One region of the Flintibacter sp. SJQ-8 genome, then DNA from elsewhere that is predicted to be linked to it. Evidence: predicted binding sites of a transcription regulator. Region 1 holds the regulator's gene; each other region holds the start of a gene.
The links. The regulator LexA, encoded in region 1, represses DNA repair genes until DNA is damaged. The targets are predictions, from matches to a motif close to CNAACANNTGTTNG.
Positions count from the first base shown of each region.

Region 2: a site for LexA is predicted at 3,618-3,631, ahead of uvrB (excinuclease ABC subunit UvrB). Genes of this name have one in related genera too.
Region 3: a site for LexA is predicted at 3,934-3,947, ahead of dinB (DNA polymerase IV). Genes of this name have one in related genera too.

Region 1 covers NZ_JBPJWR010000008.1:223,296-232,803, reverse strand. The annotation lists gene ACSAMP_RS06010 (DUF975 family protein) at 40-1,008, shown strand; gene ACSAMP_RS06005 (nucleotidyltransferase family protein) at 1,107-1,703, shown strand; gene ACSAMP_RS06000 (DUF6718 family protein) at 1,696-1,941, shown strand; gene lexA (transcriptional repressor LexA) at 2,082-2,699, shown strand; gene ACSAMP_RS05990 (putative ABC transporter permease) at 2,662-3,210, opposite strand; gene pyrB (aspartate carbamoyltransferase) at 3,372-4,439, shown strand; tRNA gene ACSAMP_RS05980 (tRNA-Arg) at 4,550-4,625, shown strand; tRNA gene ACSAMP_RS05975 (tRNA-Lys) at 5,412-5,487, opposite strand; tRNA gene ACSAMP_RS05970 (tRNA-Gln) at 5,625-5,699, opposite strand; tRNA gene ACSAMP_RS05965 (tRNA-His) at 5,771-5,847, opposite strand; tRNA gene ACSAMP_RS05960 (tRNA-Arg) at 5,913-5,989, opposite strand; tRNA gene ACSAMP_RS05955 (tRNA-Gly) at 5,993-6,066, opposite strand; gene ACSAMP_RS05950 (hypothetical protein) at 6,284-7,354, shown strand; gene ACSAMP_RS05945 (polysaccharide deacetylase family protein) at 7,413-8,153, opposite strand; gene ACSAMP_RS05940 (SpoIIE family protein phosphatase) at 8,228-9,508, opposite strand, start outside.
Region 2 covers NZ_JBPJWR010000001.1:33,707-43,214, forward strand. The annotation lists gene uvrA (excinuclease ABC subunit UvrA) at 1-114, opposite strand, end outside; gene ACSAMP_RS00160 (hypothetical protein) at 156-713, opposite strand; gene ybaK (Cys-tRNA(Pro) deacylase) at 1,068-1,556, opposite strand; gene uvrB (excinuclease ABC subunit UvrB) at 1,581-3,554, opposite strand; gene ACSAMP_RS00175 (JAB domain-containing protein) at 3,707-4,405, opposite strand; gene pyrE (orotate phosphoribosyltransferase) at 4,448-5,122, opposite strand; gene ACSAMP_RS00185 (ZIP family metal transporter) at 5,368-6,075, shown strand; gene ACSAMP_RS00190 (hypothetical protein) at 6,121-6,681, shown strand; gene ACSAMP_RS00195 (alanine/glycine:cation symporter family protein) at 6,928-8,388, shown strand; cyclic di-GMP riboswitch class I at 8,629-8,717, shown strand; gene ACSAMP_RS00200 (LPXTG cell wall anchor domain-containing protein) at 8,888-9,508, shown strand, end outside.
Region 3 covers NZ_JBPJWR010000011.1:338,952-348,459, forward strand. The annotation lists gene ACSAMP_RS09935 (TIGR03960 family B12-binding radical SAM protein) at 1-852, shown strand, start outside; gene ACSAMP_RS09940 (TIGR03936 family radical SAM-associated protein) at 845-1,510, shown strand; gene ACSAMP_RS09945 (inorganic phosphate transporter) at 1,562-2,584, opposite strand; gene dinB (DNA polymerase IV) at 2,633-3,871, opposite strand; gene ACSAMP_RS09955 (class I SAM-dependent methyltransferase) at 4,040-4,666, shown strand; gene ACSAMP_RS09960 (ECF transporter S component) at 4,765-5,343, opposite strand; FMN riboswitch at 5,456-5,581, opposite strand; gene ACSAMP_RS09965 (methionine ABC transporter ATP-binding protein) at 5,991-6,983, shown strand; gene ACSAMP_RS09970 (methionine ABC transporter permease) at 6,983-7,681, shown strand; gene ACSAMP_RS09975 (MetQ/NlpA family ABC transporter substrate-binding protein) at 7,763-8,647, shown strand; gene ACSAMP_RS09980 (pilus assembly FimT family protein) at 8,959-9,508, shown strand, end outside.

The sequences.
Region 1 (9,508 bases):
GCCTCCATTCTGTCATCACACATTACATCGGAGGAACCCATGGAAATCGACCGCAAAGAACTCAAGCGCCGGGCCCGGGCGGATATGGGCGCGGCCCAGCCCCCCTTCTGGGCGGTGCTGCTGGCCTATCTTCTGCTGACCACCGGGGTCAGCGACCTGCTCTATCTGGTCCCCCTCCCCGGGGACGGTGCCATCCCCACCACGTCCATCTTCCTGTCCGTACTCATCACCCTCTATCTGTCGGTGATGAGCTTTGGCCTGGACCTGTGGTCCCTGTGGACCACCCGGCACCTGGACCCCGGCGTGAACGCCCTGTTCCAGGGCTTCTCTGTGGCGGGGCGGGTCATCTGGCTGAACATCTGTGTGGCCCTTCAGATCACCGTCCGCCTCTTCCCCGCCGTCATTGCCCTGGTGCTGTTCTATTTTCTCCTGTCCCCCCTGCTGCTCTCCGCCCCGGTGGCCCTCATCTGCTGCACCATCCCGGTGATGTTCGCCCTGTACTACAACATCGTCCTGCGCTATGCCCTGGCCCCCTATCTCCTGGCCGACCACCCGGACGACGGGGCGGGGATGGCCGTCCGCCGCAGCATGGAGCTGATGCGGGGCTGGAAGTGGGAGCTGTTCAAGCTGGACTTCTCCTTCCTCGGCTGGCTCATCCTGCTGGAGGCCCTGCGCCTGCTGGCCGCCTGCGCCGCCCTGGCAGGGAGCGGATTTTTCGCCCTGCTGACCCAGCTGCCCGCCGCCGACCTGCCCGGGCTGATCCCCGGCTATCTGGTCTGGCTCAACGATTTCTCCGGCACCCTGGCCTCCTTCTCGGATACCCAGGTGCAGCTGTTCACCCTCTTCTCCCAGGTGGGCCAGGGGACGTTTGCCTCTCTCCTGGGCGACCTGTTCTCCCTGCCCCTGCTGCTGTGGCTCACCCCCTACCGCAAGGTGGCCCGGGCCGCCTTCTACGACGCCCGCCAGGCCATGCCGGAAGCAGCTGCCCAAGACTTGCCGCCGCTCTGAAGTTAGGAGTTAGGAGGGATGAGTTAGGAGTTTTTACTCATCTCTTATCACTCCTAACTCATCACTCAACACGTCTATGCTCAGAAAGGGGGCTGCATATGGAATCTACTGCGCTTATCACCCAGGACGCCCTTGACGCCCTGTCCTATCGGTCCGCCTTTGGAAAAAGTCTGAAGCAGATCTCCCTGCAAAAGCTCCCTCTGGAGGCCATCCTGGAGGACGTCGCCCAATACCGGCAGCGCTATATCGACGCGCTGATCTCAGAAGGACTTGTGGGGTCCCGATTCAAAAGCGACGACTCCATCTGGCGAAAATACGAGAAGACGCTGCGCGCCGGCGGCGGCTTCCGGCAGTGCTGCAACGATATCCTGGGGTTCCGCCTGCATCTGGAGGCGTATCCAGACGAATTTCCCCACTATTTCCGGGTGGTAGACCTGCGAAAGGGCAAGCAGACGGACGACGGATACCGGGCCATCCACCTGTACTATCAGCGGGACAACCGCTCCTATCCCATCGAGCTTCAGCTCTGGTGCGGCCAGGACTATCAGTTCAACATCTGGAGCCACCGGTACGTGTACAAATATCATCCCGCCCAGGTGGGCCGGGCGCTGCATCAGGCATACTGCGCCGGAATGCTCCCCACAGAACAGGCCTTTCTGGCCAGGCTGACCCAGGAGGTGCAAAACCGTGGGTGACAAAACCATCTATGTGGTGGCCAAGGTCTTTGACCGGCAGGGCTGCCTTGCCTATCGCTGCAAAACCGCCCGCGAGGCCAGGTGCCTGCCCGGCACGCTGGAGTCCCTCCGGGCGGAGGGCGTGCAGATCGTCATTCTGGACAGCCCCGAGCTATACTCGGAGTACGCGCCCTATCAGTACATCGAAGACATGAAGGAATTCATCGACCAGGTCTGGGCGCTGAACCGCACTGTGTAAAAAATTTTTTGTCCAGGGAACAGCGGCTGCCTGCCGCTGTTCCCTGGGCGTTTTCGTCTCAAACGCCCGTTTGACATCCGTACATATGTATGATACACTGATTTTAACATCAACTCCCATGTGGAAAGGAGCGCTGCCTGATGGTCAAGCTCACCCCAAAGCAGCAGCAGATCTATGACTATATCCTCTCCTTCACCTCTCAGCACGGCTATCCCCCCTCGGTGCGGGAGATCGGCGCGGCGGTGGGGCTGAAGTCCCCCTCCACCGTCCACTTCCACATGAAGGGGCTGGAGGAGGCCGGGGTCATCGTCAAGGCCGAGGGCAAGACCCGGGCCATCACCATCCCCGCCATGCCCCTGGGGGCCGTGGCCGAGGAGACCGATCCCCGTGAGAACCAGATCCCCATCCTGGGCAACGTGGCCGCCGGAGCGCCCATCCTGGCCGAGGAGTGCATCGAGGACTATCTCACCTTCGACACCCAGGGCATGTCCGGGGAGCACTTTGCCCTGCGGGTGCGGGGGGAGTCTATGCTGGGCGCGGGCATCCTGCCCGGCGATCTAGTGGTGGTCCACCGCCAGCAGGACGCCTATAACGGCGAGATCGTGGTGGCCCTGTTCGAGGACGAGGCCACCGTGAAGACCCTCTCCCGCCGGGGCGGGCACACCTGGCTGCTGCCTGAAAACCCGGACTATGACCCCATCGACGGCGACCACGCCGACATCATCGGCAAGGTGGTGGCGGTGGTCCGGCGGTATTAAAGTTCCAGCGGAGACAGGCCCGGTCCCCCGTGCGCCGCAAAAGCGCCGCGGATAACAGCAGGTCCGACCCCACCGCCGCGGCGGCCCAGCCCGTGACGATGGCGGGGATACCCCCTAAGATCGGCCCCATCACCGGCTCCACCCCATAGACAAGCCCCATGGCCAGCGCCCCCCAGGCCAGGGAGAAGGGCAGACACACCCGTCCCTTTATGTTTCCGGGCAGACCGGCATAGTCCCAGAACCGCACCCCCAGCCCCCGCTGACACAGGGCCGCCCAGGCGTACTCCACCCCCGTGGCTACTAAGCCTCCCAGCAGAAACAGCGCCCAGGGCCGCCCCTGCACCCCAACCGGCAGGGCCAGAATAGCCAGCGCCCCCGCCCCATACACCGGGCACAAGGGCAGCACCCGCAGGCACTTTCGGCTGCCCCGGGCACCGGTCAGCCGGGCATAGGCCGTCTCCAATAAAAAGCCGCAGAAGCTGTACCACACAAAATTCCAAAACCAAACCACGAATGAAACCCTCCGTTCTCCCTTCCTAGGGTCGCCGAACGAGCCGGGCTTCATTCGTCTTTTTTTTCTTCCTGTCTTGCAACCCATCGCCGTTTGTGGTAAGATAGCCCGATGGAACCAGCGGTTTCACAAAATGAAAATAAGGTTGGGAGTGGCGTTCAATGCGGCATTTAATTGATTTTGGCGATCTGCCCCGGGAAGAGTGGGACAGCCTTTACCGCCGGGCCAGCGAGATCATCGACGCGCCGGAGAAGTTCATCGACGTGTGCCGGGGCAAAGTCTCCGCCAACCTGTTTTACGAGCCCTCCACCCGCACCAACTTCTCCTTCCAGACGGCCATGCTCCGCCTGGGCGGCTCGGTGTTCGGCTTTGCCGACCCCAACTCCTCCTCTGTGTCCAAGGGCGAGACCCTGAAGGACACCATCAAGATCGTCTCCAACTACGCCGACGTCATCGTCATGCGCACCCCCTGGGAGGGCGCGGCCAAGGCCGCCTCTCTCTACGCCAACGTGCCCGTGGTCAACGCCGGCGACGGCGGCCACATGCACCCCACCCAGACCATGGCCGACCTGACCACCATCACCCGCCTGCGGGGCAAGGTGGACGACCTGGCCATCGGCCTGTGCGGCGACCTGAAAAACGGCCGCACCGTCCACTCCCTCATCAAGGCCCTGGCCAAGTTCCAGAACATCACCTTCTTCCTCATCTCCCCCCGGGAGCTGGCGGTGCCCGACTATGTCCGCACCTTCATGCGGGAGAACAACATGCGCTTTACCGAGGTCACCGGCCTGGAGGCCGTCATGCCCCAGCTGGACGTGCTCTACATGACCCGCATCCAGAAGGAGCGCTTTGTGGACCCGGTGGAATATGAGCGGAACAAGGGTATCTACGTCCTCACCCGGCGGAAGCTGGACCGGGCCAAGCCCGACATGCTCATCCTCCACCCCCTGCCCCGGGTGGACGAGATCACCGTGGACGTGGACGACGACCCCCGGGCCGTCTATTTCCAGCAGGCCCGCTTCGGCATGTATGCCCGCATGGCCCTGCTGGAGCACCTGGCCACCCAGCCCCGCATCGAGGACCGGGACCTGCCCCCCGTGGAGATCGGCACCAAGCCCGTGTGTACCAACCCCCGCTGCATCACCCAGACCCAGCACTATCTGCCCCCCCTGGTCAAAAAGATCGGCGGCGTGGACTGCTGCGGCTTCTGCGACGCGGCCCTGCGGTAAAACCAGCCCTCCGGGGGACGGAAAAGTCTGCCGTCCCCCGGAATTCGCGAAAATTTGCTCTTTACAAGCGGGGAAAATCCTGCTATAATACCAAGGTAACAAGATCATATGCGTCCGTAGTTCAATGGATAGAGCGTCAGATTCCGGTTCTGAATGTTGGGGGTTCGAGTCCCTTCGGGCGTACCACAAGGGAGCAAGTTTAAGACTTGCTCCCTTGTTTTTTGGGGATATCCGTAATCATGGGGACGGTTCTTCTGATTAGGTACTAATCACAAGAACCGTCCCCGTGATTACCAGTAAACGGAAACCCATCGACATTTCACGCTAAAAAACCTACATTTCATGTAAACCTCTGTACTTTCAGGAAAATCGTGCTATAATCGAAGCATACCGTCAGAAGGGAGTGGAGCCGCGTGAAAAACAGCTTGACATGGCGGAACCAGACTAATATACTGACGACAGAGCAGAGCAGAGCAGTAATTTTTTCTGGTCTGTCCGTTCTTTATGCCCAATTTGATATAAAGAGACCCATTTCCGACACGGGATATTCTCGTGCCGGGAATGGGTCTTTTTATAATCTTTAGAGGTTCTATAATAAATGTTGGGGTCAGGTGAAGAACCTGACCCCAACATTTATTATAGAACCTAAAAACAGCATAAGATAGCAAAACCCCGGCGGCCTGCGGGCCGCCGGGGTTGAACTATGTGGGGGTAAGCCCTCTCCGCCCCCTGCGGGGGCACCTCCCCCAAGGGGGGAGGAAAGGGGGACGAGGGAGTTACGAATCGCCGCGTCGGGGCTTTGCCCCTCCTCGCGATGACAGGACGGGTCGGTCTTGGCTCCCCCCGTGGGGGAGCTGGCACGGCGTGAGCCGTGACTGAGAGGGCGGGCGGACACAGAGGTCCGCCCCTACAGGTATTATGGTAACCACCTGTTACAAAAAATCGGAGCAAGCGACAACGCCTGCTCCGATGTGGTGACCCAGCGGAGATTCGAACTCCGGACACCCTGCTTAAAAGGCAGGTGCTCTGCCAACTGAGCTACTGGGTCAAATATTCAATTGAAACTTCCTCTGCCAAATCGAAGCCCAGCGAAGCGGGTTCGATTTGGCAACGAGGAACAGCGAAACGAGTGCGCTTTGACTTTTGAAAAAAGTCGAAGCAAGGGATGTGAAGCTCGTGACGAGTTGGCAGGGATGGCTGGACTCGAACCAGCGAGTGAGGGAGTCAAAGTCCCTTGCCTTACCACTTGGCTACACCCCTATGTCCGCAAGAGACGAAGAAAAAACGGAAGAAGGACCGGAGCCGAAGCTCCGGCCCTTCCGCCTTACATGTGGGGTGGGTAAAGGGATTCGAACCCTCGACACCCGGAACCACAATCCGGTGCTCTAACCAACTGAGCTATACCCACCATATCTGGCTGGAACGCTGTTATTCGGAAATCCGTCTGCGCTGTGTCTGCCGCTTTTAAAAAAGTGGCACGCCTGAAGGGACTCGAACCCCTGACCCACTGCTTAGAAGGCAGTTGCTCTATCCACCTGAGCTACAGGCGCATATGGAGCGGGTGATGGGAATCGAACCCACGCGACCAGCTTGGAAGGCTGGGATTCTACCATTGAACTACACCCGCATGGACGGCGTATTCTCTCACGTCAGCTTAGACATAATAGCATAATCCCCGCCGTCTTGTCAATCCCCTTTGCCGATTTTCCCGGCTAAATTTTTACCATTCATAAACAAAAAATTTTTCGCCAAAGACGGGAACATTTTTCCTCCCCCGTGCGTCTACACCAGTGAACGCAATGAAAGAAACGCGGCCCGCGCCGCGGGAAAAGGAGCAGATCAATATGAAGAAAACACGTTTCACGGCCCTGTTTTTAGGCGGCATGATGCTCTGTCTTACCGCCATCCCCGCCCTGGCAGCGGAGAACGAGCCCATGGTCATCTCCCCCGCCCCCACCAGTCAGACGGATGCGATCGCCATGTCCGAGCACACCGGTCCCGACAGCCTGCTGTATTACGGCACGGTCCGCGTCACCGCCCGGGACGCCCAGGGCCGCCCCACCCAGCTGTCCCTCACAAACGATCAGGGCAGCTGGACTCTCACCGCCGACGAGAGCACCGCCTGGGTGGACAGCGGCAAGCACGCCGCCAGCGACCCCGCCGACCTGAAGGACGGGGAGCAGGTCTATGTTGCTCTGGCCTATGACCACACTCGCCCCCAGGAGCAGCTTCCCACCGGCTGCGCGCTGGCCGTGCTGCGCAACGTGCCCCAGGACGGCGGCTGCGCCCAGTACCACGTGATCGGCGCCGTGGAGCAGAACAGCAAGGGCCAGTACGTCCTGACCACCGACAACGGCGGCCTGCTCATCTCTGCGGGGGAGGGCACCGGCACCTCCTGCTACGACGGCTCCCCCCTGGCCCTGTCCGATCTGAAGGCGGGGGACCGTATCCTGGCCTGGTATGACGTGGTCCTGACGTCCTACCCCGGCCAGACCTACGCCACCCACGTGATGCGCCTGAGCCAGCCCCAGCTGGCCGACGGCACCCAGCTGACCCTGAAGCTGAACGGTAAAACCAGCGCCGTCACCGGCACGACCATCTCCGACCAGCCCATGGTCCCCGTGGCCGCCGTGGCCCGGGAGCTTGGCCTCCAGGTCTATTACGACACTGAGAACGGGGACAACGGCCCCCTGGTCCGGGTGGAGGACGACCAGTTCTCCGTGCGCATCTGGCTGCGCGACCCCCTGATCTTCGGCACCACCAAGATCGAAGGCGCGGAGGGCACCACCGGCTCCCTGCCCTACAGCGAGCTGACCTATGTCCAGGCCCCCGGCACCACCTGGGCCCCCGCCTCCCTGTTCCAGATGCTGGGCTATACCGTCACCCTGGACGGGACCACCCTGAATATCCAGTAACCTTTTTAAAGCCAAACGTCATGGCCGCCCGCCTGGGCGGCCATTTTTATGCCTGTTTTTACCCGCCAGCCGGGAATTTGTGATACTTCACCCCCACCTGGGGAGATGCGCCCCGCAGGGTGGCCAACTGCTCCACGGTGACGAAGGTAAAGCCCCTGGCGGTCAAATTGTCGGCGATGGCCAGGGCGGCGTCCACGGAGCTGTCGTAGATGTCGTGGAGGAGGATGATGTCCCCGTCCTTCACGTGCTCGGTGACGGCGGAGACGATGCGGTGGACGTCCCGGTCCTTCCAGTCCTCCGGGTCCACCGACCACAGGATGAGGGGGCTGGCCGCCCACTGCTCCGCCGCCTGATCGGTAATGCCATAGGGGGGACGGAGCCAATAGTCCCCCGGCCCGGCGATCTGGGCCAGCAAGGCACGGGTGCGGCCCACCTGGACATCGTAGTCCCGGCGGGACAGGTCGGTGAGCATCACGTGGTCAAAGGTGTGGACGCCCACCTGATGCCCCTCCGCCGCCATGCGCCGGACGATGGCCTGGCCCTCCGGGTCGTCCGCCAGCCGGGAACCCACCAGAAAGAAGGTGGCGGGGATCTCCCGCAGGGCCAGGCCGTCCAGCAGCCGCCCGGTGGTGGATGGACGGGGCCCATCGTCAAAGGTGAGGGCCACCAAGCCGCCCTCCTCCGGCAGCTCCACCGATGCCCCGCCCCCGGCGGTCAGGGCGATCTCCCTACCGCCGGTGAGCGTGAGCGCCAGCGCCGCCGCCAGCACCGCCAGAGTCCACCGTCCCCGCCCGCCCATGGCCACACCTCCCGTTTTGTTCACAGTTCCTATTCAGTATGTGCAAAACTGCAAGACAAAGCGCAGGAAATTTTTTAATTGTCAAACACCCGGCGTTTTTCCACCCGGATGACCAGGGCGGTGCGGTCATCGGTGGCCCCCTGGGGGCTTTGGGTGATGAGCTCCCGGGCCAGGTCCTTGGGGCTGGCCCCGTCAAAGGCCTCCAGCTTCTCCCGCAGCCACCGGTCGTCCCCCGTGCCGCAGATGCCGTCGCTGACCATCAGCACCGTGTCCCCCGGGGACAGGCGCAGGGGAAAGCGGTCTGAGACCGGCTCCTCCCCGGCAGACAGCCCGGCAGGCAGGGCGGAGCCGGACAGCCGCTGCACCGCCCCGCTGCGCTTGACATAGGTGGGGGCCGCCCCCAGCTTATAAAGTTCCCCGTCCCCGGTGAACAGGTCGATCTGCAAAAGGTCCACCGTGGTAAAGCCCCCGGCGTCCTCCCCCCGCAGGGCCAGGGCGGAGGCCAGGGTACTCAGCGCCTGCCGGGCGGGGACCCCGGCCTGGAGAAACTGCTCCAGCAGGCGCACCGCCAGGGTGCTCTCCCGGTTGGCCTCCGGCCCGCTGCCCATGCCGTCGCACAGGAGGACATACAGCATCCCGTCGGGCCGCTTGAAATAGGTCCCCGCGTCGCCGCTGACCGTCTCGCCCCCCTTCCGCTGGGCGGCCACCCCGGCCACCGCCATCAGGGGTTCCTGCTGGATGAGGGACAGGCTGCCCTCCCCCCGGCGCTCCAGGCGCAGGGGCACCCCCAGCAGGGCGGACAGCTCACTCAGACGCTCCGGTCTGGCCAGCGCGGCGCAGCCGGGGCCCTCCGCCTCCAGATGGAGCAGCCCCCGGCTGTCCCGAAAGGCCGCCGTGCGCACCTCCAGCCCCAGCTCCGCCGCCATCTGCCGCAGGCGGCGCTCCCCAGTGAGGTCGGGGGTCAGCTCCCGGCTCAGCTCTGTGGCCGCCGAGTGGAGCAGCTCAGACAGCTGGGCATACTGGCGGCACACGGCGCTCCGGCTCTCCCCCACCCGGGCGTTATACTGCCGCCGGTACAGCAGGGCGGCCAGCTCCCGGTCCACCGCCGCCACATAGGCGGGGAAGTGGAGGCACCGGTCCGCAAAATACCGGGGGAAGTCCTCCGCCAGGGCGCTGCCCCGGGCCATCATGGGGGCGGTGGCGTCGTTCATGGCGTTGAAGGTGGAGGCATAGTCCTGCTTCCAGCACCGGTCCCGCAGGGCGCAGCTCCGGCACAGCTTTCCGGCGGCCCGGTCAAAGATGACGGACACGTCGTTGTCGTTCCGGGGCGGGCGAAAGGCGGCCCGCAGGGTCTC
Region 2 (9,508 bases), on a different contig from region 1:
CTTACCCGAACCGGACAGCCCCGTGAGCACCACCAGCTTGTCCCGGGGGATGCTCACGTCGATGTTCTTCAGGTTGTTCACCCGCGCGCCTTTGACTGTGATATGAGTGTGCATTGGTCTTCTCCTTTCCCCGTCAGGGGAGTCGTTTCAACATATTAAACCGGGGTCAGCTTGGTCAGGGGGAGCAGATAGCAGAGCAGCACGGCCCCGGTCAGCAGCAGCATGGCCACCAGGGCGGCCGCCACCGAGACGTCTGAGGGCTGGGCCTGCTCCCTGTCCTTCACCAGCCAGTTCATCCTGGCCTGGAGCAGCTGCTTGTAAAGCAGCACATACAGCACGGTGAAGACGGCCAGGGCCGTGGTCTTGATATAGTCGGTCCAGCTCCCCCGCTGGGACAGCCGGGGGCCCATGGCCACCTGAATGACGGTGTACAGCTGGGGCTGGTGGACGGTTCGATTCGCCGCCGAACCGGTGAGCCCGATGATCTCCCCGGTGGAGGTGGTGGCATAGATGCCCGGGGTCCAGTCGTCATAGTCGGTACCGTCCTCCCACACCAGATTTCTGGCCCAATAGTCGTTCAGCATCCGGCCTGGGGAGGCATAGCCGCCCCGAAAGACCACCGTGCCCTCCCGGCGCACCTCCACCCCGATCTGGCCGCTGGGCCAGGAATTCTCCGGGTCGTAAGGGGGCCGGGCCGTGGGGTCCCGCTTCACCTGATAGGGGCCATAGGTCTCCTCCCCCCAGCGGTAGTTGACGGTGTCTCCGGTGACGGAGAACTCCGCGCTCTGTCCGTCCAGCTTGCCGGAGTAGCGGACGGTCTCCCCCGCCTGTGACCGGACCAGCAGGGCCTTTTTGCCCTCCAGGCCGGATGCAGACCAGCCCCGGGTGGCTCTGAAACCAGAACGCCAGACCGGTAAAGGCCGCGATCATCACGAGCAGCAAAAGCAGAAGGATGCGCTGATAGACGCTCAGGGCCGAAAACGTGCTCTTCTTTTCCCACGGTTCTCTCTTTTCCATGGTACACCCTCCTGTTCTGTTGTTGATACGCCCCGGTCACCCGGTTTGATTTACACGGTCAGGTCCGCCGTCCTGCCCCCCACCAGGGCGATGAGGTCGGCGGGGGCCAGCTCCACCTGATAGCCGATCTTCCCAGCGGAGACGGTGATGGTGTCGATGATCTCCGCCGTCTCGTGGAAGACGGTGGGGAACTGCTTCTTCATGCCCACTGGGGAGCAGCCCCCGTGGACGTAGCCGGTGAGGGGCAGCAGCTCCTTCTGATGGATCATGGCGATGGACTTCTCCCCCACCGCCTTGGCCGCCTTTTTCAGGTCCAGGGTGTCCCCCACGGGGATGTCGAACACATAATATCCCCCGGAGGCCCCACGGGCCACCAGCGTCTTGAACACGCACTCCGGGTCCTGGCCCATAGACCGGGCCACGGTGACGCCGTCCACCGCCACCCCCTCCTCGTGGGGATAGGTGTGGGCGGTATAGGCCACCTTCTTCTGCTCCAAAACCCGCATCACATTGGTCTTCTCGTCTTTTTGCTTTGCCATGGTATTCCCTCGGTTTCTGAAATCTTATTTCCCCCGCAGTTCGATGATCTGGTCGCGCAGGGCGGCGGCAAGCTCGAATTCCAGCATTTTGGCGGCCTCTTTCATCTGCTTTTCCAGCGCGGCGATCTTGGCGGTCTTTTGCTGCTTGGTCAGGGCGGGGGCGCTGCCCTTGCGGGCCTGGGAGTCGGTCTCGTCGGACTGGGCGGAGATGTCCAGCAGGTCCCGCACCGACTTGATGACCGTTTTGGGCACGATGCCGTGCTCCCGGTTATAGGCCGCCTGCTTCTCCCGGCGGCGCTGGGTCTCGTCCATGGCCCGCTGCATGGACGGGGTGATGGAATCGGCGTACATGATGACCTGGCCCCCGGCGTTTCGGGCGGCCCGGCCAATGGTCTGGATGAGGGCGGTCTCACTGCGCAAAAAGCCCTCTTTGTCCGCGTCCAGGATGGCGACTAACGACACCTCCGGCAGGTCCAGGCCCTCCCGCAGCAGGTTGATGCCGATGAGCACGTGGAAGGTGCCCAGGCGCAGGTCCCGGATGATCTCCATGCGCTCCATGGCGTCGATGTCGTGGTGCATATACCGAACTTTAATGCCTGCCCCCTGGAGATAGGCGGTCAGGTCCTCAGCCATGCGCTTGGTCAGGGTGGTCACCAGCACCCGCTCATTTCTGGCGGTGCGGGCGTTGATCTCCCCGATCAGGTCATCGATCTGGCCCTCCACCGGGCGGACCTGGATCTCCGGGTCCAGCAGGCCGGTGGGCCGGATGACCTGCTCCACGATCTGGCCGGACCGGGTGCGCTCATACTCCCCGGGGGTGGCGGAGACATAGACCACCTGGTTCACCCGCTGCTCAAACTCCTCAAATTTCAGGGGCCGGTTGTCATAGGCGCAGGGCAGGCGGAAGCCATAGTCCACCAGGGTGGTCTTTCTGGCCCGGTCCCCGTTGTACATGGCCCGGACCTGGGGCAGGGTCACGTGGCTCTCGTCGATGAACAGCACAAAGTCCTTGGGGAAGTAGTCCAGCAGGGTGTGGGGGGGCGAACCCACAGGGCGGCCCTCGATGACCCGGGAATAGTTCTCGATGCCGGAGCAATAGCCCAGCTCCTGCATCATCTCCACGTCGTACATGGTGCGCTGCTTGATGCGCTGGGCCTCGATGAGCTTGTTCTGGCTCTCGAAAAAGGCCACCCGCTCCTCCAGCTCCTTATAGATCTCCTGAATGGCCGCGTCCATCTTGTCCTTGGGGGTGACATAGTGGGTGGCGGGCCAGATGGGGATGTTGGTCAGCCGCCGGATGGGGGAGCCGGTGACCACGTTGATCTCGCTGATGCGGTCGATCTCGTCCCCGAAGAACTCCACCCGGATGGCGGTGTCCTTCCAATAGGCGGGCCACACCTCCACCGTGTCCCCCCGGACCCGGAACATGTTCCGCTCGAAGGCGATGTCGTTGCGCTCATACCGGATGGCCACCAGGCGCTTGAGCAGCTCGTCCCGCTCCAGGGTGGCCCCCACCCGCAGGGAGACCATCATGGACGCGAAGTCCTCCGGCTCGCCCAGGCCATAGATGCAGGAGACGGAGGACACCACGATCACGTCCCGCCGCTCCAGCAGGGAGGCGGTGGCGGACAGACGCAGGCGGTCGATCTCCTCGTTGATGGCCGAGTCCTTTTCGATGAACGTGTCCGTGTGGGGGATATAGGCCTCCGGCTGGTAATAGTCATAGTAGCTGACGAAATACTCCACCGCGTTGTTGGGGAAGAACTCCCGAAACTCGGCGCACAGCTGGGCGGCCAGGGTCTTGTTGTGGGCCAGGACCAGGGTGGGACGCTGGACCTGCTCGATGATCTTGGCCATGGTGAAGGTCTTGCCCGATCCGGTGACGCCCAGCAGCGTCTGCTCGTCCAGCCCCATCTCGATACCCCTGGACAGGGCCTCAATAGCCTGGGGCTGGTCCCCGCTGGGCTTGTATTCCGAAACCACCTGGAATTTTGCCATGTTCTCCTCCGTTTTCCCGCCGCGGCGGCGATGCTGCTGCTATTGTAGTATGTCCATCATATCAGAACCAATGTTCTAATGCAAGAACAACTTCGCTCCCCCTCCCGCCCGGGAAGGAGAGCGAAATCAGGAATGCTTCTATCGCGGCTCATCTATAACAGTTCATAGACCGGCCTGTGGCCGCCCGACTCCGACTGGTTCAGGGACAGCACGTCCCCGTCCACAAAGATCAGGTGGTCGATCAGCTCCAGCCCCACCCCGGCCAGGGCGGAGCGGATGACGTCGGTGGTCTGCCAGTCGGCGGCGGAGGGAAAGGCCAGGTTGCTGATGTGGTTGTGGGCCAGATACAGCCCGGCGGAGCGCAGGCTCATGGCCGCCTCGGCAATGCGGCGGATGTTGATGTCGGAGGCATAGATGCTGCCCTCCGACACCTTGCGCACCCCCAGCACCTTGCCCTTGCCGTCCAGGCACAGGATATAGACCATCTCGTTGGCCGCCCCAAAGAAATAGGGGGACAGCACGGCGGCGGCCTCCTCCGGGCTGTGGATGATCTGCCCCGGCGCGCCCCGCTGCTCCTGATACCGTCCGCCGATGGCGGGCACCAGCTTCAGCAGCACCGCCGTGTGCTCCCCCACCCCGGGGACTTTTTTCAGTTCCTCTGCCGAGGCGTCCAGCACCCCGGCCAGACTGCCGAAGTGGTCCACCAGCCGGTGGGCCAGCTCGTTCACGTCCCCCTGAGGGATGGCGTAGAACAGCAGCAGCTCCAGAATGCGGTGGTCGGACCAGCCCTCCACGCCCCGGGCCAGGAATTCTGTTTTGACCCGCTGCCTGTGCCCGCTGTGTCCTGGCATGGTGGACCGACTCCCTTTCTGATGGATTTCTTTCCCGCTTTTTTACTGCTTTGCGCCGTACTGCTCCAGATAGGCCTCCATCTTGGCCTTCATGTCATCGTCGATATAGACCTTGCCGTCCACAGGGCGGTTGTGGAGGAAGTCGATGACCTCCCGCACGGTGACGATGGGGAACACCTTGATGCCATAGTCCTGGCGCAGCTCGTCCAGGGTAGAGCAGTCCCGAGTGCCCCGCTCCATCCGGTCCACCGAGACGAACAGGGCCTTCATGTTCACGTCAGCCACATGCTTGAACAGCTCGATGGACTCCCGCACGGCGGTGCCGGCGGTAACCACGTCCTCTACGATGGCCACGTCATCCCCGTCCTGGGGCTTATAGCCCACCATCGTGCCGCCCTCGCCGTGGTCCTTGGCCTCCTTGCGGTTAAAGCAATAGGGCAGGTCCCGGTCATAGCTGCGGTAGAGAGAGGCGGCGGCGGACACAGCCAGGGGGATGCCCTTATAGGCGGGCCCGAACAGGCAGGTGATGCCGTCAGGCATGTTCTCCTGGATGCAGGCGGCATAGTAGTCCCCCAGCTTAGCGGCCTGGGCCCCGGTCTTATAGTTGCCGGTGTTCACGAAATAGGGGGTCTTGCGCCCGCTCTTGGTGGTAAAATCCCCAAAGGTCAGCACGCCGGAGCGCACCATGAAAGTGATAAATTCCTCTTTATATGTCATGTTCTTAACCTCATTTCGTTTTTTCCCGGCAGCACCCGGGGAAGTTGGTATCATTATACCATTCTTTTCGCCGGGATACAACAAATAATCGGGGGACGATTTTTCCCATTGCATTTGCAGGGAACTTGTGCTACAATGCCATTCCAAGGAAAGGAGTGGTGAATATCCACCAAGAAAATGCAACTTTTTTCGGACTTTTGATCCCATTTTTGGGTACATCCCTAGGAGCGGCTTGCGTATTTTTCATGCGCCGCTCTCTCAGCGACATGGTCCAGCGCTCCCTCACCGGCTTTGCCGCCGGGGTGATGGTGGCCGCATCGGTGTGGAGCCTGCTCATCCCCGCCATTGACCAGGCCTCGGCCATGGGCCATCTGGCCTTTCTCCCGGCCTTCATCGGCTTTGGGATCGGCGTGCTGTTTCTGCTGCTGCTGGACCATGTGGTCCCCCACCTCCACCAGAACAGCGGCCAGGCGGAGGGTCCGGCCAGTCAGCTTCAGCGCACCACCATGATGGTGCTGGCCGTCACCCTGCACAACATCCCCGAGGGGATGGCCGTGGGCGTGGTCTACGCCGGATATCTGTCCGGCAGTGCCCAGATCACCGCCGCCGGGGCCATGGCCCTGTCCCTGGGCATCGCCATTCAGAACTTTCCCGAGGGGGCCATCATCTCCATGCCCCTGCGGGCGGAGGGGCTGAAAAAGTCCCGGGCCTTTGCCGGGGGCGTGCTGTCCGGGGCGGTGGAGCCTGTGGGCGCGCTGCTGACCATTCTGGCAGCGGAGCGCATCGTCCCCGCCATGCCCTATTTCCTCAGCTTTGCCGCGGGCGCCATGCTCTATGTGGTGGTGGAGGAGCTCATCCCCGAGATGTCTCAGGGCAAGCACTCCAACATCGGCACCGTGTTCTTCGCCCTGGGCTTCAGCGTCATGATGATGCTGGACGTGGCCCTGGGGTGACGTCTCCCGACGCCACACCGTATTTTCAGAAAGTAGGTATGATTTATGTACATGAATTTGCATCGCAGTGTTCTCCGCCGTCTGGCCGCCGCCGCCCTGGCCGGGACCATGATGCTCTCCCTGGCCGCCTGCGGCAGCAAGGGGGGCAGCTCCTCCAGCACTTCCTCCAGCACCAGTTCTTCCACCTCTTCCAGCACCTCCAGCTCCTCCGCCCAGAACGACGGTAAACAGCAGCAGGCCGACGTTCTGTCCGCCCTGTTGGTGGACATCAAGGGCAACGTGGAGGTGGGCAGCGCCGGAAGCTCCCTGAAGGCCGTGCCCTATGCCGCCGCCCTGCTGAACTGGGCCTCCTCCAGCACCCTGAGCCAGGAGGAGATCGACGTCATCGTCAGCGAGATGCTGAACACCGTCTCCGGTGACGAGAGCGCCGCCGCCGAGTATGCCGCCCAGCTGGGCCTGGTGAATGCCGACTGCCAGGTCCTGCTCAGCGACGACGCTGAGGAACTGCTGAACGAGGCTGGGTGCGCCGACGTGAACACCGACTGGTCCGAGCAGACCGCCGGGGTGCTGGGCCTGGTCATGGCCGCCGCCGGGGTTGAGAACTAAACACACGCTTTGAAGTGACAGAAGGCCGCCCGCTGGGGCGGCCTTTTCTTTTAGGACTTTTCACAAAAATACAGAGTTTCTTTCAAATTTTCCAGAAACGCTGTTCAAATGACCGAAGTTATGCTATACTATGTCTGTCACATGTCCGGGAGGACATTTTTTAAGAGGAAGGCCCCACGCCTGCCTCTTTTTTTCCGCCCGGACACACTTTAGGAGAGAAGAAGAGAGAAAGCGAGGAAAATTATCATGTTTGATGCGTTGTACGCAGGCTTTGCCGGGCTCATCGCCAACATCAGCAACTTTATGTACAGCTATCTGCTGATCATCCTGCTGCTGGCCGCCGGAATTTACTTCACCTGCCGCAGCAAGTTCGTCCAGCTGCGGTTGCTGGGGGAGTCGATCCGGGTGGTCAGCGAGAAGTCGGACGACAAGCACGCCGTTTCCGCCTTCGAGGCGCTGATGGTCTCCACCGCCAGCCGGGTGGGCACGGGCAATATCGTGGGCGTGGCCAACGCCATCGCCATCGGCGGCTATGGCTCCGTGTTCTGGATGTGGCTCATCGCCCTGGTGGGCGGGGCCACCGCCTTTGTGGAGAGCACCCTGGCCCAGATCTATAAAAAGCGGGACGAGCAGGGCGGCAGCTATGGCGGCCCCTCCTATTATATCCAGGCCGCTTTAAAAAGCCGTTTTCTGGGCGTGGTCTTTGCCGTGGCCCTGGTCGCTACCTATGCCGGCGGCTTTAACATGCTGGCCTCCTTCAACCTCATCGACAGCATGTCCAGCTACAGCTTTTATGCCCACACCGTCACCCTGATGGGCCGCCAGTTCGCTCTGGTCCCCGTCCTCGGCGGGGCTCTGCTGGCCATTCTGGTGGGCATCTGCATCATGGGCAGCGGCAAGCGCATCGTCAAGGTCACCGGCGTACTGGTGCCCGTGATGGGCGTGCTGTACATCATCATGGCCCTGATCGTAATGATCCTGAACATCGGTATGCTGCCCCAGGTGCTCCAGCGCATCTTCTCCGCCGCCTTCGACGTGAAGGCCATCTTCGGCGGGGCTGCGGGCTTCGGCTCCTCCGCCGTGATGCAGGGCATCAAGCGCGGCCTCTACTCCAACGAGGCCGGTGTGGGTTCCGCCCCCAACGCCGCCGCCGCCGCCAACGTGTCCCACCCCGTCAAGCAGGGCCTGGTGCAGATGCTGTCCGTGTTCATCGACACCATTCTGGTCTGCACCGCCACCGCGATGATGTGCCTGTGCACCGGTATCATCCCCTCTGAGGAGCTGAAGGGCGCGCCCTTTGTCCAGTCCAGCCTGTCCACCACCTTCGGCCCCGTGGGCCCCTATTTTATCACCTTCGCCCTGCTGCTGTTCGCCTTTACCACCCTGCTGGGCAACCTGTTCTACTGCGAGGGCTGCCTGAACTACATCGCCGGGCACACCCTGGGCAAGGCCCCCATGAACCTGTTCCGGGTGGTCGCCTGTCTGGTGGTCTTTATGGGCGCGCAGATGAAGTTCGGCCTGGTGTGGGACCTGGCCGACGTGCTGATGGGTGTGATGGCCCTCATCAACCTGCCCGTGATCCTGATCCTGGGCGGCACCGCCATGCGGGCCCTGAACGACTATCTGGCCCAGAAGAAGGCTGGCAAGGACCCGGCGTTCAAGGCCGCCTCCATCGGCCTGAAAGAAAAAACCGACTTTTGGAACTAACTGCTCCCCCTATTTTTGCGCATTTTCTGCCCGCAGACCGGTGTTTTCCGGCCTGCGGGCGTTTTTTTGCCACTTTGCACAAAAACCCGGTTCTTTTTAGGACATATCTACAAAATTCTGGATTTTTATCGATTTCGGGGAATTTTGCGGGTAAAACCACAAGATGTAACCAGTTTTGTAACCCCCGCGTGCTATACTTTTCTCAGAAAGCGGGGGACAATATTTCCCGGTCCCCGGAAATAACTGAAACGGCAAACCGGCGGAAACGCCGGGGCGCAAAGCCATGGGGGCTAAAGCGGCACCGCCGCCATGCCAGCCCGGCCACCACATATTTCGATTTTCCTGAAAATAAGAAAGGAGAAACGAAAGATGGAACGTAAACTGAGAAAGCTATTAGCCCTGGTCACAGCCTTCAGCCTGTCTATGAGCCTGCTGGGCGTGACCGCATTCGCTGACGAGGACAATAGTCCCCCCCCCCGCGGACACCGACACCTCCACGGTGGAGCATTCGCATAACCCCGTCGCCTGCTCCACTTGCAATGGAACTCACAAGATCACCGAGACCCAGGACTGCCCCGACTGTGAAGGCCCGGCGGAGGTGGATATGGTCGAATGCCCCAAGTGTGAAGGCGAGGGGCAGGTACTCACCTGGGATTTTGACCACGTCTGCCCCATCTGCAACGAGAAAGGCTGCACAGATAATCCCATGTGCTTCATGGGATATGAACTTTATCCTATAGACTGTTCTAATTGCTCCGGCTCCGGTGAGATTCCCGACCCTGATGCCGTGGTCTGTCCTACTTGTAAGGGCTCCGGCGAAATTGAGGTCCCCGTGGACTGCCCCGACTGCGACGAAAACGGCAAGGTGGCCTGCACCGGCAGCTTTGACTCCGGCGTGCTCACTGACGTGAACAGCGACAGCGGCGAGGGCACCATGACCTACACCTGCGCCGCCTGCGGGGCCAGCTATACCGAGTCCCTGCCCGCCGAGGAGACCCTCCAGCTGGTATGCTCCAACATAAAGGTGACCTTCACCGCCCCCGCTTTTGTTCAGGCCGGCAAATCGCTGACCTACACTGTTAAGGTCACCAACAACAACAAGGTTGCCGCAAAGGGCCTG
Region 3 (9,508 bases), on a different contig from region 1:
TGCAGCCCCCGGGACATCGGCCTGTCCCTGCCCTCTCTGCGGGCGGACACCTTCTCCATGAGCTTGATGGAGCGCCTTCAGCGGGTGCGCAAGGGCGGACTGACCTTTGCCCCCGAGGCGGGCACCCAGCGTCTGCGGGACGCTATCAACAAAAATCTGCGGGAGGAGGACCTGCTCCAGTCCTGCCGCACCTGCTTCTCCGGCGGGTGGAACGGCGTGAAGCTCTATTTCATGCTGGGCCTGCCCACCGAGACGGACGAGGACGTGCTGGGCATCGCCGACCTGGCCCGAAAGGTCTATCAGACCTGGCGGGAGTACACGCCCAACCGGGCCCGGGGGGTGCGCATCACGGTGTCCACCTCCTGGTTCGTGCCCAAGCCCCACACGGCGTTTCAGTGGGACGCCCAGATCCCGGTGGAGGAGTATCAGCGCCGGGTGAATCTGCTGCGGGACACCCTGCGCCGGGACAAGTCCATCACCTATAACTGGCACGACCCGGAGACCAGCTATCTGGAGGCCATCTTCTCCCGGGGGGACCGCCGCCTGGCCGACGTGCTGGAGTACGCCTGGGCCCACGGGGCCAAGCTGGACTCCTGGAGCGAATATTTTGATTTTCAGCGCTGGATGGACGCCCTGTCCGCCTGCGGCCTGGACGGGGACTTCTATGCCCACCGGGTGCGGGAGAAGGACGAGGTGTTCCCCTGGGCCGTCCCCTCGGTGGGGGTCCGGCGGGAATTTTTGTGGCACGAGCGGGAACTGTGCTATCAGTCCATCACCACGCCGGACTGCCGCACCCGTTGCTCGGGCTGCGGCGCCAATCTGCTGCTGACAGGAGGTGGCCGCTGTGGCTGATCGTCTACTGTTTTCCAAAACGGGCCGGGCCAAGTATATCTCTCACCTGGACCTGATGCGCACCTTTCAGCGGGCCTTTGCCCGGGCCCACATCCAGATCAAGCACACCGAGGGCTTCAATCCCCACCCCTTCGTGTCCATCGCCCTGCCCCTGTCCGTGGGCTACTCCAGCCAGTGCGAGATCCTGGAATTCGGCCTGATGGGGGATATGCCCTATGACCAGGTGCCAGAGCGGCTCACCGCCGCCATGCCCGAGGGCATCGTCATCCACCAGTGCTATCCGGCGGAGCGAAAGCTGAAGGAGCTGGCCTCCATCAACTATATCATGAACTTTGAATACTCCGAGGGCCGCCCCCAGGAGGCCGAGCCCGCCATGCAGGCTCTGCTGACCCAGGAGAGCCTGGTGGTGCAGAAGAAGTCCAACAAGTCCAAGAAGGGCTATACCGAGGTGGACCTGATCCCCCTCATCCGGGGCTGGAACCTGGAGTGCCAGAGCGACACCATGACCCTGGACGCGGTGCTGTCCGCCCAGAATCCAGGCCTGAACCCGGAGCTCCTCCGGGCCGCCTTCTGCCGGGCCTACCCCGAATACGCCCCCGACTTCGTCACCTTCCACAGAAGAGAAGTGCTGGACGAAGAGGGGAAAGTATTTCGATAACACGATCAAGCGCCCTGTCCTTCTGCCTGTGCGGGAGGACAGGGCGCTTTTTCACAGCCGGGCCAAAAAGAGCCGTCCGGCCCCCCACCCCAGCAGGGCGCAGCAGGGAAAGGTGAGCAGCCAGGCCAGGGCCACCTGACCGGCCACAGACCAGTCTGTCTGTCCGCCCCCGGCGCTGCCTGCCCCCAGCAGGGCGGCGGTGCGGGTGTGGGTGGTGGAGACGGGCAGACCCAGCAGGGTGGCCGCCCACAGGCTCAGCACCCCGGCCAGGTCGGTGGACAGGGCCCGGCAGGGGTCCAGAGCCACCATGTCCCGGCCCATGCGGTGGATGATCCGCCGCCCGCCCAGAGCGGTGCCCCCGGACATGGCGGCGGCGCACAGAAGGGACAGCCACAGGGGGACCGGTCCCGGCGGCGCATCCCCCTGTCCCCGGGCCAGGGCCAGCCCCAGGAGAAAGACCCCCAGCAGCTTCTGCCCGTCCTGAGCTCCGTGGAGAAAGGCGGCGGCCGCCGCCCCGGGAAGCTGGGCCAGGCGGAGGGCGTGCGGATCGGCGTTCAGCCGGGACAGCCGCCGCTGTACCGCCCGTCCGGCCCAAAAGGCCAGGAGAATGGACAGGATCAGTCCGCCCAGCACCCGTCCCCAGGCCCACCAGCGGATACAGGACAGTTCACCCGCCTGGGCCACGGCGGCCCCGGAGAGACCGGCGGCCAGGGCGTGGCTCTCGCTGGTGGGGATGCCCAGCGCCCAGGCGGCCACCGCCCACAGGACAACGGCGGCCATGGCGGCGCACAGGGCGCACAGGGCCTGGCGGGGCGTTCCGCCGAAGCGGGCCATGGAGTAGACGGTCCGGGCCACCGGAGCCGCCGCCGTGACGGACAGCACCCCGGCGCAGTTGCACAGAGCGGCCAGCGCCGCAGCGGCCGGGAAGGGGAGCGCCCCGGAGACCACCACCCCGGCGATGGCGTTGGGGGCATCCGTCCAGCCGTTCACCACCAGCACCGCCAGGGTGAGGAGCACGGTGACGGCCAGGGCGGGGCTGCGGGCCATGTGGCAGAGCAGGTCGGAAAAAGCCATGGGCGAGGGATCACCTCCATGGCAAAGGCTATGCGGAGGCGGCGTGGACTATGTCCCCTCCCGGTCCGGGAAGGGGGCGTGGCCGGTGGAGGCCGTGTTCCGGGGGGCGGAGGCGGGCTGGATGGCCCTCCCGCCGTATTTGGCCCGGATGGCATCCATGGTCTGCTCCAGCCGCTCCCGGCGCTCCCGCTGGTGCTGCCGGGGGGCATCCCAAAGCTCCAGCTGGGCGGCGGCCTCCTCCGCCGGGATGAGATAGATGGCCGTGACGGTGAGGGCCCGCACTGGGCGGTCCATGGACCAGCACTGGTCGGCCAGGGCCATGGCAGACCGGGCCAGCTCCCGGCCCAGATAGGTGGGGGTGTCCAGGCGGGTCTGGCGGCTGATGTCGTGAAAATCCGGGTCCCGGATGGCAAGGGAGATCCCTTGACACTTCATGCCGCACAGCCTGAGCCGGGCGGCCACATGGTCAGACAGTTGGGTGATGCCGCCCCGGATCTCCTCCCAGCCCTGCAGATTCCGGGGAAAGGTGAAGCCGTTGCCCACCGACTTGGGCGGGGTGTACTGTCCGGCGGGAGCGACGGGGGAGCGGTCCAGACCGCAGGCGTAATCGTGGAGCTGAACGCCGTGCTTGCCCAGCAGGGTAAACAGAGCCTGGCGGTCAAAGGCGGCCAGGTCCCCGATGGTCTTCACGCCGAAGCGCTGAAAGGTCTGCTCGGCGGCCCGGCCCACATACAGCAGGTCGGACACGGGCAGGGGCCAGACGATGCGCCGGAAATTCTCCCGGGTGATGACGGTGGTGGCATCCGGCTTTTTATAGTCGCTGCCCAGCTTGGCAAAGACCTTGTTGAAGGAAACGCCCACGGAGATGGTCAGCCCCAGCTCCCGGCGCAGCCGGTCCCGCAGCCGGTCGGCCAGGGCAGCGGCATCCCCGCCGAAGAGGTGGAGGGAGCCGGTGAGGTCCAGCCAGCTCTCGTCGATGCCGAAGGGCTCCACCAGGTCGGTGTACTCCCGATAGATCTCTCCCACCTGGCGGGACAGGCGGCGGTATTTGTCGTGGTGGGCAGGGAGGAGGACCAGCTCCGGGCACTTTTTCCGGGCCTGCCAGATGGTCTCCGCCGTCTTGACCCCAAAGCCCTTGGCGGGCTCGTTTTTGGCCAGGATGATGCCGTGGCGGCTCTCCGGGTCGCCGCACACCGCCACAGGCAGGTGGCGCAGCTCCGGGTGGTCCAGCAGCTCGGCGGAGGCGTAAAAACAGTTCAGATCGCAGTGAAAAATGATCCGGTCCACAGCCCAGCGCCCCTTTCCCATCGGTTTGGTAAGGCCATTATACCGGTTCCTGGCTGAAAAGTCAAACGGATGTTCTAAACTGACAAAAAGAACAAAAGTGACCGGGAAACTATTTTAAAATTTCAACGGATATGCTATACTGGGCGAAGAAAGGAAGTGCATTGTCCCATGATCACGGAGAGAGATTTTTGGAACCACCGCTCCCATAATTATGACGAGCAGATCGGCCCCCAGTACGAGCGGGCCTATCAGCTGACGGCGGAGCGGACGCTGGCCTATTTAAAGCCGGAGGACCGGGTGCTGGACTTTGCCTGCGGCACGGGCATCGTCACCCTGGAGGAGGCCCCCCATGTGAAGTACATCCGGGCCATCGATATTTCGGATGAGATGGTGGTCAAGGCCAAACAGAAGATGGCCGATCATGGCGTGACCAATGTAGAGGTGACCCAGACCGACCTGTTTGACCCCTGTCTGGAGCCGGCCAGCTTCGATGTGGTCACTGCGTTCAACGTGCTGTGCTATGTGGAGGACAGCGCCGCCGTGCTGGCCCGGATCAAAAGCCTGTTAAAGCCCGGCGGACGGTTTCTCTCTGCCACCGACTGCCTGGGGGAGAAGCTGACCAAGGTGGGCGTGAAGAAGTGGTTTAAAAGCCGCACCGGTTCCATGCCCTATGTGGCCTTCTATAAGATGAAGGGGCTGGAACGGCGCATTGCCGACGCAGGCTTTACCGTGGTAGAGAGCAAGAACCTGTTCCCCGCACCGCCCAACCTGTTTGTGGCGGCAAAAAAAGTGTGACAATGACTGGGGTATCATGAAAAATAAGGACAAAAGTCCTGAATCACTGTGAAAACCGCCGCAGGAAGCCCTGCGGCGGTTTTGTGACTGGTTGCGGATCAGACCTTCTGTGCGGCGGGCTTCTGCCAGCCCTCGCCGTGGACAATGTAGCGGGACACGGTCTTATAGAGCAGGAAGGTGACCCCGGAGTTCAGTCCGGCCTTGATGAGGTTGAAGGGGAGAATACCGGGCAGCAGCAGGGCATCCACCGCCTCCACGGGCCAGCCGGTGAAGTAGGGGGTGATGATGTGGTTGGCGGGCATCATGATAAGACCCATGGCCAGGGTGCCCAGCAGCAGGCCCAGGACCCCGCCGGAGCGGGTGCGGCGGAAACGGTAGATGGAACCGGCCACCAGTACCAGGGTGGAGGTGGCGATGATGTGCATCACAATGCCATAGAGGCCGCTGCCCGCGCTGACAGTGACGCCCTGGATCAGGCTGGCCACCACGGTGAGGGCCACGCCGGCCAGAGGGCCATAGGCCAGAGCGCCGATGAGAATGGGGATGTCTGCCGGGTCATACTCCAAGAAGGCGGCGGCGGGGATCAGGGGGAAGTGGACCGCATAGATCAAAACTACAGATACGGCCACCAGAAGGGCCATTACGGCCAGCTTGCGGATATTCGTGGTGCGGGACATAAAAAACAACTCCTTCGATTTGTCTTGAAACACCTGAAAAGCCATGCCTTCCAGGTGTCAAAACGATCAAAGGAGGAGGGAGATCGGCCGCAAAGCGACATGGATCGTTTCCACACATCTTCTTCCATCCGGACTATACCGTTGGTCCCGGAGTTTCACCGGGTCAGCGGACCTGCGAACAGATCCGGTCGCGGACTATACCGCCAGTGGGGAATCACACCCCGCCCTGAAGACATTGAATTCAGTTGTTCGTTGTTTTTATTATAAGCGATGACGGGAGGAAATGCAAGTGTTTCTTTCCTGCAGGTGACTGTGGAGAAATGGGGAAAAAGTATTGACAGAGGCGGTATTTGGGTGCTATGATACACAGGTATCTGACAGAAAAGAGGAGGCTGACCCATATGGAGAGCGTCCACCGCACCCGCTGCATGATGATGGAGGGGATGCGCATGGTTTCCATGCGTATGATGCGCTGCGCTCAAAACATGGGCTCGTTCGGTCTCCGCTTCGTCTGCTGATAGGCAATGAGCGCAACCAAGACCTGAGAAACGGGCGTGTTTCTCAGGTCTTTTTTCACGGGATCGGACCTGAGCGTCTGGACCCTGCTGATCAGTGTGTATATGTGTATAAAGGAAAGGGGCGTCCCCATGATCGAATTAAAGCATTTGGGCAAGACCTATGAGACCTCCTCCGGCAGCGTCACCGCCCTGCGGGATATCGACCTGACCATTCAGGACGGGGAGATCTTCGGCGTGATCGGTCTGTCCGGCGCGGGCAAGAGTACCCTGGTGCGGTGCATCAATCTGCTGGAGCGGCCCACCCAGGGCGAGGTGTGGATCGACGGCCAGGAGCTGACCCGGCTGCCCCAGAAGCAGCTGCTGGCCATGCGGCGGAACATCGGCATGATCTTTCAGGGCTTTAACCTGCTGGAGCAGCGCACGGTGCTCAGCAACGTGGCCTTCCCCCTGATGCTGGCGGGGGAGAAGAAGGACAAGGCCCAGGCCCGGGCGGCGGAGCTGCTGGGGCTGGTGGGCCTGTCTGACAAGGCCAGGTCCTATCCCAGCCAGCTCTCCGGCGGCCAGAAGCAGCGGGTGGCCATTGCCCGGGCCCTGTCTACCAGCCCCAAGTATCTGCTGTGCGACGAGGCCACCAGCGCCCTGGACCCCAACACCACCCGTGCCATTCTGGAGCTGCTGCGGCAGATCAACCGGGACCTGGGCGTGACGATTATCATCATCACCCACGAGATGAAGGTCATCGACCAGATCTGCGACCGGGTGGCGGTGATCGACCACAGCTCCATCGCTGAGGAGGGCAAGGTGAGCGACGTGTTCACAAACCCCCAGTCCCAGATCGCCCGGGAGCTCATCCTGCCCCAGGATATCAGTGCCGCCCAGACCAGCGGCGGAGCCCAGCTGCGCATTATCTTCAGCGGCGAAAGCGCCAAGCAGCCCGTGCTGTCTCAGCTGACCCTGGAGTGCCAGGTGCCGGTGAATATTCTGTTTGCCGACACCAAAGAGGTGGAGGGCAAGGCCTATGGCCAGATGCTGCTGGAACTGCCCTGTGACGAGAACCAGGCGGAGAAGGTCCGCGCCTGGCTGCGCAGCAGCGGCATCCAGTGGAAGGAGGAGAGCAAGTGATGTCTGAAATGCTTGTAAAACTGTGGGACAACGGCCTGCTCCAGCTGGGCGTGTGGGAGACCATCTACATGACCCTGCTGTCCACCGGCTTTGCCTATCTCTTCGGTCTGCCCATGGGCGTGATCCTGTGGGTAACGGATAAAAACGGCCTGCCCCAGGTGGGGAAGGGGAAGCAGATGGCCTGCCGCATCATCAACTGCGTGCTGGGCTTTGTGGTCAACTTTTTCCGCAGCATCCCCTGCATTATCCTGATGGTGGCTATGATGCCGGTGGCCCGGCTGATCCTGGGCAAGAGCCTGGGCAACGGCTCGGTGATCGTCACCTTGATTATTGCCGCCGCTCCCTACATCGCCCGGATGGTGGAGTCCTCGGTGAAGGAGGTCCCCAGCGGGGTCATCGAGGCCGCCCAGTCCATGGGCTGCACCAACTGGCAGATCGTGTGGCATGTGCTGCTGCCCGAGGCCAAGCCCTCTCTGATCCACGGCTCGGTCATCGCCACTGTCACCGTTCTGGGCTACACCGCCATGGCCGCCACCCTGGGCGGCACCGGCCTGGGCCAGGTGGCCATCATCTATGGCCACCAGCGCAGCAACGCCGACGTGATCTGGGTGTGCGTGGTGCTTATCTGGATCGTGGTCCAGGTCATCCAGTTCATTGGCGAACTGGTGGCCCGGAAGACGGACAAGCGCATCCGATAACGGGAGGACCGGCGCGGCTTTTTCCGCACCGTTCACCATATTTTATTGAAGCAAATTCAAGCAAAAAGGAGATCATTCTAAATGAAGAAGAAATTTGCTCTTGCCCTGGCCCTCGTGCTGGCCCTGGGCGCGTTCACTGGCTGCTCCGGCAAGGGCGGCAGCTCCGCCTCCGTGTCCGGCTCCGGCTCTGATGCCGCCAGCAGCTCCTCCGCCCAGACTGGCGACCTGGAGACCATCACCGTGGGTGCCAGCTCCACCCCTCACGCCGAGATCCTGGAGCAGGTGAAGGACAGCCTGGCCCAGGAGGGCTACGACCTGAAGATCGTGGTCTATGACGACTATGTGCTGCCCAACCGCGCCCTGGCCGACGGCTCTCTGGATGCCAACTACTTCCAGCACACCCCCTATCTGAACAGCTACAACGCCTCTAACGGTACCGACCTGGTCTCCGCCGCCAAGATCCACTACGAGCCCTTCGGCCTGTATGGCAATGGCGTGGCCAGCGTGGCCGACATCCAGCCCGGCGCCACCATTCTGATCCCCGCCGACGACAGCAACGAGACCCGCGCCCTGTTCCTGCTGGCCCAGGAGGGCCTCATCGACCTGCCCGAGGAGGCCAGCGCCGAGACCGGCGTGACCACCCTGGATATCAAGGATGACCACGGTTTTGACATCCAGGCTGTCCAGGCCGACACTGTGCCCACCCAGCTGGCCAACAGCGCCCAGGGCACCGTGGCCGTCATCAACGGCAACTATGCCCTCCAGGCCGGTCTGCACACCGAGGATGCCCTGGCTGTGGAGGATGCCTCCGGCGATGCCGCTCAGACCTATGCCAACGTGATCGCTGTGCGCAACGGCGACGAGAACACCCCCAAGATCAAAGCTCTGATCTCCGCGCTGGAGACCGACTCTGTGAAGCAGTACATCGCCGACAAGTATCACGGCGCTGTGGTCGCCATGTTCTGATCGCCTTTCCAACGGAAAAGCAGCCAAAAGAGGGACGCGAGCTCGCGTCCCTCTTTTCTTTTCAGAAAACAGCCCGCGGAGAGAGCGCCCGGTGAAATGACGGAAAAGTATAGAAGTGAAAAATATTTTTGTTACATTAGTCAATTTTCGTTGAGAGGGGGTTGAAACGATTGAAATTTTGAGAATCTGGTATTAAAATCTATATGTCAGTCGTTAAAACACCGAAAATGTAAAAATATGTAACGTTTTAAGGCGGATACGCTTCTGAAAAGAAGCTTGACGTTCGGGTTACGCACAGCGAGGTGAGCGGAGTGAAGGAGAAGCGGCGCAGCCGGGGTTTTACCCTGACGGAGATGCTGGCGAGTATCGCCATGCTGGCCATCCTGGCGGGGCTGCTCATCCCCGTCAGCGCCTCGATGTACCGCCGGTTCCGGCTGACGGAGATGGACGACTTTGCCCGGCAGATCTGTGTGGCGGCCCAGAACGAGCTGACCGCCATGAAGGCCACCGGGCGGTTAGAGGCCTTTGCCAAGCAGACGGACCAGCGTCTGACCCAGCAGCCCCAGGACTACCCTAAGACGGACAACGACGGCTGGAAGGATCTGTACACGGTATACAGCGCCGATCAGGCGGCGGAGGATTTTCTCCTGCGCGCCGGCGACTCCCTCAGCCAGGCCACCGAACACGGGGGCTATTTCCTCCTGGAGCTCAACCCCCTCACCGGGGACGTGTACAGCGCCTTTTATTCCGAGCAGCCCTTCACCTATGAGCAGATCAGCGCCTGGGCGGACCGGAGCCGGGAGACTCGGCTGGGGGAGAAGGACCTCACCGGCTATTACAGCGCCGCCTCGGCAGACTATG